Regions from separate parts of the Paenarthrobacter aromaticivorans genome, predicted to be linked through region 3. Evidence: predicted binding sites of a transcription regulator. Region 3 holds the regulator's gene; each other region holds the start of a gene.
The links. The regulator HrcA, encoded in region 3, represses chaperone genes, less so after heat shock. The targets are predictions, from matches to a motif close to TTNGCACTCGNNNNNNNCGAGTGCNAA.
Positions count from the first base shown of each region.

Region 1 (5,589 bases), on a different contig from region 3:
CCTGGACTGGCACCCGAACTATGGCGACCGCGGAACGGTCCTGGCCATTACCGGACGCTCCGAGGACATCGACCCCCAGGAAATCCGCGCCCTCCTGGAGGGCTGCCAATTGACCGAGGCCGAGATGGAACTCGACTTTGGCGTGTGGGAGGACCCCCTGGATCTCAGTGAAGCCCTCTAACCCAGCCACCCGAAAGCCCATCCACCAACAAGAAGGAGAAGAAACATGAAGGTCAGGAACTCACTGCGTGCCCTCAAGAAGATTCCGGGCGCACAGATAGTCCGGCGGCGTGGGCGCACGTTCGTCATCAACAAGAACAACCCGCGCATGAAGGCCCGCCAGGGCTAACCGCGCGGCAGCGAAAAGAGGCCGTTGTTTAATGGGTGAATGCCAATCCTGAACAAAGACATGTCCCTGTGCATTTCGCTCGCGGCCAGGCCCAGCAACATCGGGACCCGGTTCCACAATTATTTGTACGACCTACTCGGACTGAACTTTGTCTACAAGGCATTCGCCCCGGCGGACATCACTCTTGCAGTGGCTGGCATCCGCGGCCTCCCCATCAGGGGAGCCGCGGTGTCCATGCCCTACAAGGAAGCTGTCATCCCGCTTGTGGACGTGATGGATCCCTCGGCAAAGGCCATTGACTCGGTCAACACAATTGTCAACAACGACGGCGTCCTCACCGCCTACAACACCGACTACATCGCGATCGCCCGGCTCCTGAAAGACCACAAGGTTCCCAACAGCCACACAGTGCTGCTGCGCGGAGCCGGAGGAATGGCGAAAGCGGTGGCCGCAGCTCTCCGCGATGCAGGCTTTACGTCCGTGACCATCGTTGCCCGTAACGAAACCACGGGCCGTGCGCTCGCGGGCCTTTACGGTTTCGGCTGGCAGGACGACGTCAATGGATCAACAGCGGACCTCATCATCAATGTCACGCCCCTGGGCATGGCTGGTGCGGACGAAAGGGCACAGTCCTTTGACGACGCCACCATTGCCGCCGCGAAGATAGTGTTCGACGTCGTTGCCCTCCCCTCGGAGACGCCGCTCATCACGGCTGCCCGTCAAGCAGGCAAGCCGGTGATCACCGGAGCCGAAGTTATCGCGATCCAGGCTGAAGAACAATTCGTCCTGTACACGGGCGTCCGCCCGAGTGCTGAGCAGGTCCGCGAAGCCTCGGAGTTCTCCCGCCGCTGACGGAGCCTAGAACGTCACGGGCTCCACAACCACGGCCACTCTTTCCTCGCCAATCCTGGTGAGGACCAGGGTGGCCGTCTTTGCGTGCTTGGTGTCGCGCTTGGATGGAAGCAGTTGTTTCCGCAGTTCCTCCGGAGTGACTGCCGTGCCGCGCTTCTTGATGTCCAGCACCGTGATGCCGTTCGCTTTGACCCAGGCTTTGAGCGCCTTCACGTTGTAAGGCATCACTTCCAGCACCTTGTATGCGCGGGCAAAGGGGGAGTCGTGGAGTTCCGGGGCGCAGATGTAGGCGATATGTTCATCCACCAGGTGCCCGCCAAAACGTTCTGCTACGTCGGCCACCAGGCCTGCGCGGATGACCGCCCCGTCCGGTTCGTAGAGGAACCCTTCAACCGGCCCGACGGCGGCTACCGGGCCGCCGTCGAAATCCTCGCCGCTGGTGAGTTCAGCAGCGCCCTGGGAACTGATGACAAGTGCCGCGCGCCGTACCCCGCGCCGGGCCACCGTGTTGAACCATAGGGTGACCTCAGTGACGTCGCCGCCTACGGAGACCCACTGGGCTTCGCAATTCGCCGGAACCGAGTCGTGTGGCATCCCGGGACCCATCTTGACGCCCACCGCCCGGCCGCCCGCAGCCAGCCCTTCAACGAACGACAACGGGGGAGAGAACGCTTCCGGATCCCAAATCCTCTTGGTCCCGGACGTTGAGGTTGTGCGTCGTGCGGGATCCAGCCACACGCCGTCGATGCCGTCCAGGTCAACTGATGTGGCGTCGGAATGCACCACTGTGGCGTGCGGGAAGGGCATGAGGTTGATGGTGGCGCAGGCGGCAGTGGTTTCATCCATTTCCACGGCGGTCACGGCAATATCCATCGAGGCCAAGGCCATGGAGTCCGCTCCGAGGCCGCAGCCGAGGTCGGCTACGTGGGAGATGCCGGCCTTGGCAAAACGCTCGGCGTGCCGGGCTGCGACGTTGAGGCGGGTTGCCTGCTCAAGTCCGGCCTGGGTGAACAGCATCTGCCGGGCGAACTCGCCGAACTTGGCCTCGGCGCGGGTCCGGAGGCGGGACTGCGTCAATACCGCAGCCACGAGTTCGGGGGAGTGGCCTGCTTTCCGGAGGTCGGCGTTAACGCTGAACGAATCGGCTTCGCGGTACGGCCCCAGCGAGGCAAGAAGTTCCCATCCTTCAGTGGTCAGCAAGGGTGCGATCTGTTCCTGCGGTGCGTGAGACATGGGATCAAGCCTAACGGCGCGCGCCCTGACGCAGTGAGTTGGGAATCGGCCCGATAGGGTTGTTTTCATGGAAGACAACGCAGCTCCGCAGCCCTCCGATACGAACAACCCGGGCGGGAACCACTCCGCTGGCCCAGGAGCTCCAGAGCATTCCTCCGGCCGATCCCTTGTGGCGTTTGCCCGTCCTGCCTTGATCGCAGGGGCCGTGATCGCTGTAATCTGCATCGGCCTGCTGATCGTCATCTTCGCCTTGGACTCTTTCAACGCAGCGGCATACTCCGTCACAGGCAAGAGCGTGAATGACGCTACGGATGAAGCCCGCGATATCCGTGACCTCTACAGCGGGGCCCGCATTGGCGGGATTATCGCCTTGGTAATTTCCGGCGTCGTGGCCCTGGCGGCCGCCGTCGTGCTGTATTTGAACCGCGGATCGGCTCCCACAGATGAGGACGACGACGGCGAAGACTACGATCTGGATGACCTCACCGGCCGGTAGCGGGAGTTCACCTAGGACGAAATTCTGGCACTCGCCTTGACCGAGTGCTAACGCTTACATAGAGTCTTGTTAGCACTCTCCCCCGGAGGGTGCTAATAACGCCAGGCGTCCACCGGCACCGCGACGACGGTTGCACGCCACGGCACCCTAGTTCTTAGTCCATGAATCAGCTCATGAAAAGGAGAGTCCGAGTGTCGGTCTCGATTAAGCCTCTTGAGGATCGTATTGTTGTTCGCCCGCTCGAAGCAGAGCAGACCACGGCTTCCGGCCTGGTAATTCCGGACTCCGCACAGGAGAAGCCGCAGGAAGGCGAAGTTGTTGCAATCGGCCCCGGCCGCTTCGATGACAACGGCAACCGCGTTCCGGTTGACGTAGCTGTTGGCGACGTCGTTATCTACTCCAAGTACGGTGGAACCGAAGTCAAGACCGGCGGCAACGAGTACCTCGTTCTGTCCGCCCGCGACGTCCTTGCGATCGTCGTAAAGTAACTTCCTGGAGCCCCGCACCGCAGCCGCGTTGGAATCATTCCGACCCTCTGCGGTGCGGGTTTTCTGTCTTGAAAGGACACAACCATGGCAAAGCAGCTTGCTTTTAACGATGCTGCCCGCCGGTCTCTTGAGGCCGGTATCGACAAGCTCGCCAACACTGTCAAGGTGACGCTTGGCCCGCGCGGCCGCAACGTCGTGCTGGACAAGAAGTGGGGCGCTCCCACCATCACCAACGATGGCGTGACCATCGCCCGCGAAGTTGAGCTTGACGACCCCTACGAGAACCTTGGTGCCCAGCTGGCCAAGGAAGTAGCCACCAAGACCAACGACGTCGCTGGCGACGGCACCACCACCGCTACGGTGCTGGCGCAGGCACTGGTCAAGGAAGGCCTGCGCAACGTTGCTGCTGGTGCCGCTCCTGGCGAAATCAAGCGTGGCATCGAGGTTTCCATTGAAGCCATCGCAGCCCGCCTCCTGGAGAACGCAAGCGAAGTGCAGGGCACCCAGGTTGCCAACGTTGCTGCTATTTCCGCACAGAGCGACGAAATTGGCGAACTGCTGGCCGAGGCGTTTGGCAAGGTTGGCAAAGATGGCGTCATCACCATCGAAGAATCCTCCACCACCCAGACCGAACTCGTCCTCACCGAAGGCATGCAGTTCGACAAGGGCTACCTTTCCCCGTACTTCGTCACTGACGCAGAACGCCAGGAAGCTGTCCTCGAAGACGCCTTGATCCTGATCAACCAGGGCAAGATCTCCTCCCTGCAGGAATTCCTGCCGTTGCTGGAGAAGGCGCTGCAGGCCTCCAAGCCGCTGTTCATCATCGCCGAGGACATCGAAGGCGAAGCCCTGTCCACGCTGATCGTCAACCGCATCCGCGGCACGCTGAACGTTGTAGCTGTCAAGGCCCCGGGCTTCGGCGACCGCCGCAAGGCCATGCTCCAGGACATCGCGACGCTGACGGGCGCCCAGGTTGTTTCCCCTGACCTTGGCCTATCGCTGGACACTGTTGGCCTCGAGGTACTGGGTACGGCACGCCGCATCACGGTCACCAAGGACAACACCACCATCGTTGATGGCGCCGGAACCGAGCAGGACGTTGCCGACCGCGTGGCCCAGCTGCGCGCCGAGCTCACCCGCACGGACTCCGACTGGGACCGCGAGAAGCTGCAGGAGCGCCTTGCCAAGCTGGCTGGCGGCATCGGCGTTATCAAGGTTGGCGCAGCCACCGAGGTTGAACTGAAGGAAAAGAAGCACCGCATCGAGGACGCCGTTTCCTCCACGCGTGCAGCCCTTGAAGAAGGCATCGTTTCCGGTGGCGGTTCCGCCCTCATCCACGCCCTCAAGGCACTGGACGAGTCCCCGGCCGTCAAGGCCCTGGAAGGCGACGCAGCGGCAGCTGTTGGCATCGTCCGCCGTGCCTTGATCCAGCCGCTGCGCTGGATCGCCCAGAACGCTGGCTTCGACGGCTTCGTCGTCGTTTCCAAGGTCTCCGAACTCGAAGCCAACCACGGCTTCAACGCCAAGTCCGGTGAGTACGAGGACCTGATCGCCGCCGGCGTGATCGACCCCGTCAAGGTCACCCGCTCCGCACTCCGCAACGCCGCTTCCATCGCTGCCCTGGTTCTCACCACCGAGACCCTGGTTGCCGAAAAGCCGGCTGAGGAAGAAGACGCACACGCAGGCCACCAGCACTAACAGCCTGTTCGAAAAAGCCCTGGTCACTCGTGGCCAGGGCTTTTTTCTGCCCTCTTGGGCTGCCCGAGCGCCGGCTTTCAGTGTCCGCTTGTGGCGTCCTGACCTTCTTTGAGCCCCGGGCAGTCGCCATGCAACCGAAAAAGGATGAAATCAGGGCTTCCAGACTTCAAAGATGGTCAGGGACCCACACGGCTCGCCAAGGATGCGTGGACCCATTGTGGGCTTACGACGGCGGCGGTACCCTGACGCTAGTACGGCCGCTTGGGTGCGCCAACCGGGTTGCTCCCGGTCGCAGAATGAGTGTGGACTATGCCCGTTACAGCCTTGGATCTGGGACGCTCGGCGTTCTCCGAGCACCGCTGGGGCGATGCACTTGACTGCCTTGCCCGGGCAGACGCCGAGGGCGGATTGCCACCCCAGGACATTGAAGTCGCGGCCTCCGTGGCAATGCTGTTGGGCAAGGACTCCGAAGG
Region 1 is NZ_JAHOPC010000006.1:186,367-191,955, forward strand. It holds gene KSW38_RS11930 (GTP-binding protein) at 1-181, shown strand, start outside; gene ykgO (type B 50S ribosomal protein L36) at 227-349, shown strand; gene KSW38_RS11940 (shikimate 5-dehydrogenase) at 389-1,201, shown strand; gene KSW38_RS11945 (THUMP-like domain-containing protein) at 1,208-2,434, opposite strand; gene KSW38_RS11950 (hypothetical protein) at 2,502-2,930, shown strand; gene groES (co-chaperone GroES) at 3,122-3,418, shown strand; gene groL (chaperonin GroEL) at 3,503-5,116, shown strand; gene KSW38_RS23680 (response regulator transcription factor) at 5,426-5,589, shown strand, end outside.
Region 1: groES (co-chaperone GroES) is a predicted target of HrcA. The motif match lies at 2,955-2,981, and genes of this name have one in related genera.

Region 2 (5,589 bases), on a different contig from region 3:
CATGGTGGGCGGGATTCTGTCCCAGGTTGGCAGCTTCCTGCCGTCCTTGGCTTCCGCGTTGAAGGGGAACGGAGCTAACCGACCCACCCGACCCGCTCCTGTGAAGTCGCCGCCAGCGAAGGCGTCAGACGCGGCATCAGATGCATAGAGAGGTAAATCGGAGCCTCACCGGCAAGATCGGCAGGGTGACAGGGACAATCGCTCCGGGCACCATTGGCGAAGTCATGCTCCCCTTCCATGGCGGTACCAGTGCATTTTTTGCCTACCCCTTCGACAAGACCAGCGTCTTTCCTGTGGGCGAGAAGGTGCTGGTGATCTATTTTGAGCCGCCCCAGACCGTCTATGTGGATGAGCTTCCGGATGTGTTGCGGGAATCCTGACTTTGGACTTCGGGCCGGACCGACCCCCAAAGGAGATGATTCTTATGGCTGCGGCCCGTAGATGAATTCCTTGGCGTGCTTGACGGCCTTCTTAAAGGCATCGTTACGCAGCGAGACCTGTTCAGTGGTGCCGCCCTTGCCGGGTTCGACGAAGGTGGTTGGTCCTGGGCGGAGGATCCAAATGTCGCCGGCGGGCGGGAGGTAGAAGACACCGAAAGACCTATGCTCGGGATCTTCGGTCCAAATAGGGACCACCGCCACAGCCGCACCGGTATCCACATTGATCCATTGAGCACGCGGCATTGGCTGCTCGTGCACCTCCGGGTCCAGGAACGGCGCGGTTCCCTTTCCCCAGCGATTCTCGAATCGCTCGTAGAACGCGGGCATCAAATGGCTGTCGTACGAGCGCCAGGCACTCATATGTATCTCCTTCTGACTTTGGGCGAGGGGTACCCGGGCGTAGTCCTCGGCAGCGGTTCCCAGTGGACCGGGCCGAAGACAAGGGGCTGTTGATCCGTTTGGCTTGGCGCAGGAGAGGCCGGCGTCTTATGGATGCGAACTTTGACCGGCTTCCCTGGGGAGCCGCCCGTTGAGGTACCGGTTCGTCGGGCGCTGTCATAGGCGCTCCGCTTCGCCGGATCCGAGAGCACAACGTACGCCTGCATGATGGCGTGCAGTTCCTGGAGGTCGGCCGCCCGGGTGGAGTCGCCGTCGTCGACCTTTTCGCGGGTGTCCGGGTGACGCGTCCGCAGCAATGAGCGGTAGGCATGGGTGATTTCACGGGCTGTCGCGCTGGGAGCCACGTTCAGAATCGAATAGTAGTCGGGTTGGTTGTTGCTCACGGCCGGTTCCGGTGACGTGCTGAGGATTTGGCGATGGCCCCCGGCATGGGCCGGGGGCCATCAATCGGGAGGCAACGTCGGGGACCACGTTTCATCTGCACAACAAGTGCTGTGGCGTGGCGCGAAGCCTGCGCCCAACTATTCCGATGTGGTCGGTCTGAAGCTCCCGGTCTGACGCTCCGCTGGGTGGCCACCCCCGGGTGGAGCTCCAGCGGAGCAGCTGTGGCTAGGCGTTGATCTCCTGCCGTTGGCTGTTGGACTGGATCTCAATGCGCCGCGGCTTTGCCTTCTCGGCGACGGGGATGCGGAGTGTCAGCACACCTGCGTCGTAGCTGGCCTGGACGCCTTCGGTATCCAGTGTGTCACCCAGAATGAGCTGCCGGCTGAAGACGCCTTGCGGGCGTTCGGCGGCGATCATCTCGATGTTCTCGCCCGCAGGCGACTTACGTTCTGCCTTTACCGTCAGGACGTTGCTTTCGACGTCCAGTTCCACCGAATCAGGCGAGACGCCCGGCAGATCGAAGGCAACTATGAATTGTCCCTCCTCCTGCCAAGCATCCATCGGCATGCCGGCAGGCCGTGCTGTTGTGCCAAAAACCTGTTGGGCGAGCCTGTCGAATTCGCGGAACGGGTCTGTGCGCATCAGCATTTGGTTCTCACTCCTTCAGATTTTGATGCGGTTTTGTTGTTTTTGCCAGCCTTCCAGATCTGTGTTTGCTGGTATAGATTTTTTATAGCACTGGTGAGAGAGTGGTGCAAGAGGTTTTTTCAAAGATTTTGGAGAGGTTTGCATGGCTGGTGACGCTGACAGCGGGCGGCTGGATCACGACGGCGGACCTGCCCCCTCCGTGCCTAACGGAGGCTCGGGCGGCGGCGCCGACCGGAACGCCATGGGTGTCTACGCCATCTCGGTTGCGGCGGAACTCGTGGGCACCGGGCAACAGAACATTCGGCAGTACGAGCGCAAAGGGCTGCTGACTCCTGAAAGGACCGACGGCGGCACTCGCCGCTACAGCGAACAGGACCTTGCTACGCTGCGCAGGATCGGCGCGCTCCTGGACGAGGGGCTCAACCTGGCCGGCGTGAAGCTCGTGCTGGAGTTGGAAGCCGCAAACCGGGGGCTGACGGAGGACAACCGGGGCCTGGCCGACCACAATCGCGAGCTCCGGGCGGACAACAAAGGGCTGCGGAAGGATTTGAAAGAGGCCCGCACGGAACGGGACGCACAGTCCGGTCCGGGCACACACTGAACCTTGTCTTCAGGCGGGCGGGCCCGGGTCGCTGGCGGACGCGCGCTCTGATGACTGGTGCTATTTCCAGAGTTCCAAGCTTTGCCAGTCCGTAGGAAACCCCATGTTCCCCTCAGGGCAAACGAGTTGCGTTCCGTCGGGGGCCAAAAGCTTGATGTCGAGCTTCCTAACCTGCGTCTTGAAGGTCATATGCCACCCGGAGCCACTCGAGTGTGATCGAAGCATGAAGGCCAAGGCCGCAGCGTAGATGTAGAGCCTCTGATTCGGCTTAGGTGTGGCAGTAAAACCCGGCTCAAGAAGATGATTAAGCAAGTCCCCGTGAGTTTCGTGGCTCCTGAGGGACATCGATCTTTTGAAAGCACGGTTGAAGAGACGTGAGCCATGAGCACAGACATTGCGTAGGTCCACCATCATGCGGAGCACAGCGCCAAACGGGCGCGGGTGGACAAATCCAAACATGCGCGCAACCTCGCGGGCATCCGAAGTCTGCATGAGGTCGAAGAGGAATGGAAGCTTACCGAAACTTAGCACTTCGGTTACAGCCCAAATTGGTACAGCCTGGTGTGGATATTTCAGCAAATGGTGGGCGATAAAGTCCTCATCTTCGCCGCCGGACCGCACTGCGTCACGGCACGTCTCCAACCACGCTTCAAACTTGGTCCTGTCGCCACTTGGCTGATCGCAGATCTGCTCGTCGAGGTATTCCCTGGATACGTGCGCGGCGACATTCTTAGCTGCCAAAGTGTGCGCGATCGCCGCCCTCACTCGTACCTCAAAATCCAAGAGACCCTCGAGGCACACTCGCGCCAGTTTGAAATCAAATGCCTCCAGCTTCATCACGTGCTCAAAGCTGGCGCCAGGAATGTACTCGTCCTGTCTGTACTCACGCTTGCGTTCGTCCACTTCGTCTGGCGAAAGCAACTGCCGGAAAACGTACCGGTACGCGCCGGATCGAAAGTAGCCGACGCGTATCAGAAAATTGAGTGCATCGGCCGCGTTAGGGACGGCAAGTCCGCGGACTTCCAGTTGCCGAATCAACTCATCGCGCTCTTTGAAATCCTTTGTGTACTCCACGCTTCACCGTTGACAGGGAAATGAAAATCGCCCCCTTGAGCCGAGGCTCAGAGGGGGGCGATGTCTGATGTCTAGAATCTATCACGATCGACTGACAAATATCGGGTCAGCTGCGGAGCACGTTCAGACGTGCGGCTCTGACCTAAAGAATTGCGGTCATGCCGTTCCAGCCCTGACCAATAACGCTGCCGATGGGCCACTTCGCCCCACCACTACCAGAGAAAAGCCACAAGGCACCGGACGAGTCGCGAGCCATCACATCAGGTTTGCGGTCACCGCTGAAGTCGCCTGGACCAAACACGGCAGTCATGCCATTCCAGCCTTGGCCGTACTGCACTTGGGGCAGCCAGCCGCCAGCGCCGTTCCCTGGATAGAGCCACAGACGACCACTTGCATCGCGTGCGGCTACATCTGACGCACCGTCAGTGTTGAAGTCCCCTACTCCAAGAATGTCTGTCATTCCAGACCATCCTGATCCAATCTGCACCCGGGTCAGCCACCCTCCCTTGCCATTTCCGGGATACAGCCAAAGGACACCACTGCTGTCTCGGGCTGCTACGTCGGGATAGCCGTCTCCGCTAAAATCGCCGACGCCCGTAATGGAAGTCATGCCGTTCCATCCCTGTCCAGCTTGAACCCTCGGCAGCCAACCAGCCGCGCCATTCCCGCCATACAGCCACAGCACGCCGGTGTTATCGCGGGCAAGAATGTCCGACTTCCCGTCCCCATTGAAATCACCCGGGGCGAGAAGGGCCGTCATGATGTTCCACCCCTGACCGACCTGCCGCCGATCCAGCCATCCGGCCGCGCCGTCACCGGGATAGAGCCAGAGCGCTCCGGAACCGTCGCGGGCCAAAACGTCGGCGTTTCGATCGCCATTGAAGTCATTCTTTACCGGTTGTGGATCTGCCGGCTGAATGACAGTCACCGAAGCGCTGCCGCTGTTAGCTACGTACGTAGTACCTGTGTATTCGTGGACGGCCACGGCCACGGGCTGGGCTCCAGTTCGGACGACAACCGACGTGTTGGAAGAATCGATGACGGAAACCCCGCCCCTGCTCAACGTTGCGTAGGTTCTGTGGCGGGTGGAGTCCACTGCTAACGATGTGGGCTGGCTGGGAAGGCTGATCTGGGCGATCTTGCTCCTCGTTGGTGGGTTGACCAGCACCACCGACGAGTTGCCCGTAGCACCCAACGATTCGACATAAACGGTGCCAGTCCACGAGTCGACGGCCACCTTCCCAAACGTATCGTTGGCCTGATACAGGTTGCTTGCGTGATTGGACTCGTCAACAAGTCCCACTTGGCTCTGCGGGCTGTCGATGAAGCTTCCCGCGAGCGTCCGGTAAACCTCGTTGGTTCGGGTGTTCACAGCATGATCGACGGCGTTGCCTGCACCGAAGACATAGACGGTCTTGTCATTCGTTTGTCCATCGATGACTGTGAGAACGCCGCCAATAGGGACAAAGACCTTGTTTCTCGACGCGTCGATGACCATCCTTCGCGGAGTTGAGTTGTAGTACGGGATGTCCACTGCTGAGTGACCCGCCCAGGGGTCAATGACGGTGATCCCATTGCTGTAAGCAACGTAGACCTTCCAAGTGACCTCGTTGACGGCCACAGCGCGAGGATCGGGGCCGGTTTTGACCCGTCCCACCACTGTGGCCCCATCGACGATGACCACGGATCCGTTGGCACCTGCTTTCCCCGCAACACTCACATAGGCACGGCCGCTTCCCTGGGTCGCAACACCTTGAGCAATGCCACCTACATCAACTGTGGTTGCTTTTCTCGTGTCCGCATCGATGACGGACACCCCGCTGTCGGTGGCAACGTAGACATCCCCATTGCCGGCGACGGCAATGTCATGCGGGGCCGTGCCGACCGCAATATCGAACGATGTGGAATCAGCAACTGCCGGCGAGCCAACCAACAACGAAACGGCCAGTGCCCCCACAACTGCGAGGGCCGCCGTCGAGCGCTTTCGGCCCGTTTTCTTCAACCCGGACACAGACGAACCAGACGCGACAGAGTTCATGAGAC
Region 2 is NZ_JAHOPC010000005.1:92,940-98,528, reverse strand. It holds gene KSW38_RS10280 (flotillin family protein) at 1-148, shown strand, start outside; gene KSW38_RS10275 (hypothetical protein) at 186-380, shown strand; gene KSW38_RS10270 (hypothetical protein) at 423-800, opposite strand; gene KSW38_RS10265 (J domain-containing protein) at 797-1,222, opposite strand; gene KSW38_RS10260 (Hsp20/alpha crystallin family protein) at 1,449-1,871, opposite strand; gene KSW38_RS10255 (MerR family transcriptional regulator) at 2,014-2,472, shown strand; gene KSW38_RS10250 (Abi family protein) at 2,533-3,546, opposite strand; gene KSW38_RS10245 (FG-GAP-like repeat-containing protein) at 3,689-5,584, opposite strand.
Region 2: KSW38_RS10260 (Hsp20/alpha crystallin family protein) is a predicted target of HrcA. The motif match lies at 1,956-1,982, and genes of this name have one in related genera.

Region 3 (5,589 bases):
TCTCTTTCGGCATGCAGTCCGCGGTGCCGCACGTCCTCAAAGTGCTGGACCGCACGCATACCCCGAGCCGTGTTCCGCTGGTGGTCCAGTGGGCGCGCGAGGCGGGCCTGGCCGTTAGCCTTGACCTTATCTACGGCACGCCGGGAGAGTCGATGGCAGATTGGCAGCTGTCCCTTGAGACTGCCCTGTCCTACGAACCAGATCACATCAGCGCCTATGCCTTGATCGTGGAGGACGGCACAAAGCTGGCTGCCCAAATCCGTCGGGGCGAAGTGGCCGGAATCGACGACGACGACCACGCCGCCAAATATGAGCTCGCCGACCAACTAATCTCGGAGGCTGGGCTGACCTGGTACGAGGTCAGCAATTGGTCGAAAACGCCTGAACAGGCTTGCCGCCACAACCTTGCCTATTGGCGGGGAGACGACTGGTGGGGGATCGGTCCGGGCGCCCACTCGCACGTGGGCGGGGTCCGCTGGTGGAACGTAAAGCACCCCACAGCTTATGCCAACAGGCTGGCTGCCGGAGACTCGCCTGCGGCTGGCAGGGAAACGCTTGACGCCGAAACCCGCGAAGTCGAGCGCATCATGCTTGAGGCGCGGCTAGGTACCGGTTTGTCCGTTGACGCGTTGGATAAAGTTGGCCGCCATGCGATGGCAGGACTGATCGCTGAAGAGCTTGTGGATCCGGGTGCGGCCTTCAAGGGTCGCCTGGTTCTTACGCTCAAAGGCCGACTCCTGGCCGACGCCGTTGTGCGCAGGATCCTGCCGGACTAATGGTCGGCAGAATCCCATGGAAGCCTGGAACTACTTAATCCAGCGCAGGTTGAGCTTGTAGCGGTGGGGTTGTCCGTGATTGACACGAATACCCGCTGAGACGGAGAAGCACGTGAGTGCTACCCAGATGCCCGTGGCGATGACTGCAAAGATATTGCCCACCACGGGAAGCAGAACCAGGATGTTTGCCAGGACTGCCGCGATGGTCGGAGGAAGCGTGAAGTTCAGGGCTTCCTTGGATTCCTGTGCCGTAAACGGTCCGCGGTCACGGAAGATCAGATAGATCAACAGGGACGGCAGGCATCCCAGAATTCCCCCGAAGTGCGCCAACGTGGCCCACTGCCGGTCTTCGCTTGCCGTCAGTGGGAGTGCGTTCGCGGGCGCGCCATGGTACTGGGGCTGGCCTGCGGCGCTGCCCGGTTCTTCAGGAGCGTTCTCTGCCACGGTGTCTTCCCTTTGCTGTAAAGATGCTGCGGTGTTGCTGTCCCAGAATACTTGGTCCCGGGTCCTCCCGGGACCAACGCCCCGTTACATCTCCGGGAAAAGCCGCTCAAGGAACGTAAATCAGGACAGGGCTGTCAGGGAGTGGTGAGGAAATCGATGACTTCCTCCACCCGTCCCAGGAGTGAGGCCTCCAAGTCCGCGTAGCTGCGTACCGCACCAAGCAGGCGCTGCCAGCCGAGTCCAATGTCTTCGGCGGTTTCGTGGGGCCAACCGAACGCGGTCAGAATCCCGGTCTTCCAGTCAGTGCCCCGCGCAACTTCCGGCCACCGCTCAATACCCAGCACTTTTGGCCGGATGGCTTGCCAGACGTCAACATACGGATGCCCCACGATCAGGACGTTTCCGGCGGCTCCGGGCACTGTCATGGCTTCTGCGGCGATGCGTGATTCCTTTGACCCCGCCACGAGGTGGTCTACCAGGATCCCGAGCCTGCGCCCTGGCCCGGGGGAGAATGCGGCAATAGCTGATTTGAGATCGTCCACGCCGTGCAGCGGCTCGACGACGATGCCCTCAACGCGGAGATCGTCACCCCAGACTTTCTCCACCAGTTCTGCGTCGTGCTTGCCTTCCACCCAAATACGGCTCGCCTTGGCCACTTGGGCACGCTGGCCAAGGACCCTTACTGACCCCGATGCCGTTCGACCCGCCTGCACGGGCGAACCAGGAGCCTTTGGTGCGGGAGGCATGAGACGGATGGCCTGCCCTTCAAGCAGGAAACCAAACCCTAGTTGGAAGGACTTGGTTTTACCACGCCGGTCCTCAAGGGAGACGATGTGCATTCCCCCGGATTTCTCCACCCGGGTGACTTCGCCCACCCAGCCGGACTGGACGTCTTCAAGGACCATCCCGCGCTGGACGGCTACCTCAGGGAGTTGGCGTTTGGCAGGAGCGGACAGATCCTGCGGGCCCCACGTATCGAAAGCCAAGGACTTCATACCCCTTTGTGCTGGTTGTGCTGGGAATAACTCCCGCGGGCGGTTTCAATGCTAGCAACGTGCTGGCTCATACTAGACTTGTTAGCACTTAGGCATGTTGAGTGCTAACAATTGGTCCGATATAGGCACGGACAGTCGTCAGGAGGTGTTGCAATGAGTGAGCCACGCAAGCTTGAAGTGCTGCGCGCAATTGTTGAGGATTACGTGCATTCCCGTGAGCCTGTTGGGTCCAAGGCGCTTGTGGAGCGGCACCATCTCGGCGTTTCCAGCGCCACTATCCGGAATGATATGGCGGTACTGGAAGAAGAAGGCCTCATCGCAGCGCCCCACACCAGCGCAGGCCGCATCCCCACGGACAAGGGCTACCGGCTGTTCGTGGACCGCATCTCGCAGGTCAAGCCGTTGTCCGCCGCGGAGCGTCGAGCCATCCACTCGCTGCTTGAGGGGCCCGACGACCTCGATGACATCCTTGAGCGCACCGTCAGGCTACTGTCGCAACTGACCAACCAGGTCGCCGTCGTTCAGTACCCGCACTCCAACCGGGCCCTGGTCCGTCACGTCGAATTTGTTCTCCTGGCGCCAAAACAGGTACTCGTGGTGCTCATCGCAGATACCGGAAGCGTTGGCCAGAAAGTCATCGAGGCCGGCTCCGATGTAAGCAACGAGGCCTTGATGGCCCTGCGTTCCCGGTTCCTTGGCAGCATCGCGGGGACTCAACTGGCACTGCTGCCGCAGGTACTGCCATCCGTGGTTGCGCTGTGTCCGCCGGACCTTCGTGGGCTCGCGCAGCATCTTGCCCATGGTCTCCAGGCCCTGAGCGACACCAGCCGTGAAGAACGTATCGTCATGGCCGGAACAGCCAACCTTGCGCGCTCGAATGTGGACTTCCCGTTGAGCATCGGACCAGTGCTGGAAGCTCTTGAGGAACAAGTTGTCATGCTCCGGTTGTTGTCTGACATGGGAGATGATCCCCGCGGCGTGACAGTGAGCATCGGGCGCGAGAATCCATATGACGGCCTGGCAGAAGCATCGGTCGTGGCAACGGGATACGGCTCCGGTGCCAAGGTGGGCATCCTCGGACCAACCCGGATGGACTATCCCACCACCATGGCTGCGGTGCGCGCCGTGGCCCGCTACCTTTCCCGCATTCTCGGCGGCTGACGCCGGCCCGAGGTAAGAATCTGCAGTACAACAAGGAAGAGATACCGACTTTGAGCAGCCACTATGACGTTTTGGGAGTCTCGCCGGAAGCCACCGGGGAAGAGATCAAAAAGGCGTACCGCAAGTTGGCGCGCAAGCTTCACCCGGACGTGAACCCGGGGGAGGATGTCGCGGAGCAGTTCAAGGCCGTGACGCATGCTTACGAAGTGCTGTCCGACCCCCAAAAGCGTCGCGTCTACGATGCCACCGGTAACGAGAACGGCACTGACAACGGCTTCGGTGGCGGCTACTCCGGCCAGGGCTTCGCGTTCCAGGACATCTTCGATACCTTCTTTGGCGGTGGCGGCGGGCACGCTGGTCCGGCCTCCCGCGTGCGCCGGGGCCAGGACGCACTGATCAGTGTCCGCATCGACCTCAAGGACGCCGTGTTTGGTGTCAACAAGAAGCTCGAAGTTGACACGGCAGTGGTCTGCCCCACGTGTGATGGCAGCTGCTGCCGGCCGGGTACGCACCCGGAGCGTTGCGACATTTGCGGCGGCAGTGGCCAAGTCCAGCGGGCCGTTCGATCCATCCTGGGCCAGGTCATGACCACGGCACCATGTGGTTCCTGCGAGGGCTTCGGAACAGTCATCAAGGACCCCTGCAATGAGTGCAACGGGCAGGGCCGCATCCGGAGCCGCCGGTCGCTCACCATCAAGGTACCTGCCGGCGTTGCCACGGGTACGCGGATCCAGCTCTCCGGACAGGGCGAAGCGGGACCGGCAGGCGGACCTGCCGGTGACCTCTATGTGGAAATCCGCGTCAACAGTGACTCCACCTATATCCGCGAAGGCGACGACCTTCACGCTACGCTGAGCGTTCCCATGACGGCAGCAGCTTTGGGTACGGAACTGAGCCTGGAAACTTTCGACGGGCCCCAGGAGATCGACGTCAAGGCTGGCACCCAGTCCGGCGAGGTCATCACGCTTCGCGGTTTGGGCGTCACCCACCTCAGGGGCTACGGCCGTGGCGATCTCAAGGTGCACCTGCACGTTGAGACACCGGTCAAGCTGGATCCGGCACAGGAAGAGCTCCTGCAACAGCTTGCCAAGTTGCGCGGTGAGCAGTTCAGCGAAGGCAAACTCGTGGCCAGCGGCGGCATGTTCGCCAAGCTGCGGGACAAGCTCGGTAACCTGTAGCGGTGAGCAACCCCGTTTTCTTCACGCCCGCCGGGAGCCTGCATGGTGTTGAGCCGGGCGCGTTGTTCGTCATCGACGGTCCAGAAGCCCGGCATGCTGTCACGGTGAAGAGACTCACTGTCGGTGAGGCTGTGGACATTGCCGACGGCGCAGGAGCCCGCCTGACAGGCACGGTGGCAGAGGTCGGACCTGGAAGTTTGTCCGTCATGGCGTCCGGTGTGATTTTCGAAGACCAGCCGGACGTGCGTTTGGTGCTTGTCCAAGCTTTAGCCAAGGGTGACCGCGACGAGTTGGCCATTGAGACGGCCACCGAACTGGGCATAGACGCAGTGATCCCATGGCAGGCTGAGCGATCCATCGTCCGCTGGAAGGGGGATCGCGCTGCGAAGGCCCACACGAAGTGGCAGTCTGTGGTCACTGCCGCGGCGAAACAGGCCCGCCGGGCGTGGATACCGGAGGTGCGTCCTATCCTGGATTCCGCGGCTTTGGCAAAGGCTGTTGCTGCCGCGGATCTGGCTGTGATCCTTCACGAGGACGCCAAGAACCCTTTGCGCACCGTCCTTGAAGCGCCGATCGTGGCTGAGGGCGGCGGGCTGGACTCGCCGCGTGAAGTCCTCTTGATCGTGGGGCCGGAAGGCGGCATCTCGCCGCGCGAGGTAACCCGCCTCAGCGACGCCGGGGCGGTTACGGCTCTCTTGGGCCACCATGTCCTGAGGTCCTCGACGGCGGGACCCGCCGCCGTCGTACTCGCCTCCGACGTCCTGGGTCGCTGGTAGGCCGTGCGGCCTGGCAGCTGAAGCTACCTTAGCGGGCGCTGGGTCTAGCCGACGCTGAAAAGGCGCGTATCCATGGTGGATGTGTCTGCTTGCCCGGAGTCCTGGACCTGGGATACGCGCAATTCGTATTTCCCTGGTTTCAGGGTCGCGCTGAACGAGAAGACGCCGAATTGCCCCGGCTCTCCTGTGGCTTTTGTCTGGCCGGTCAGGAGGCTTGCCTTTTCGCCATTGCCGTTGTCCCGGAGGATCTGCCAGCTGA
Region 3 is NZ_JAHOPC010000008.1:195,815-201,403, forward strand. It holds gene hemW (radical SAM family heme chaperone HemW) at 1-776, shown strand, start outside; gene KSW38_RS14375 (DUF4870 domain-containing protein) at 807-1,220, opposite strand; gene KSW38_RS14380 (DUF3097 domain-containing protein) at 1,355-2,206, opposite strand; gene hrcA (heat-inducible transcriptional repressor HrcA) at 2,369-3,376, shown strand; gene dnaJ (molecular chaperone DnaJ) at 3,427-4,554, shown strand; gene KSW38_RS14395 (16S rRNA (uracil(1498)-N(3))-methyltransferase) at 4,557-5,330, shown strand; gene KSW38_RS14400 (GerMN domain-containing protein) at 5,375-5,589, opposite strand, start outside.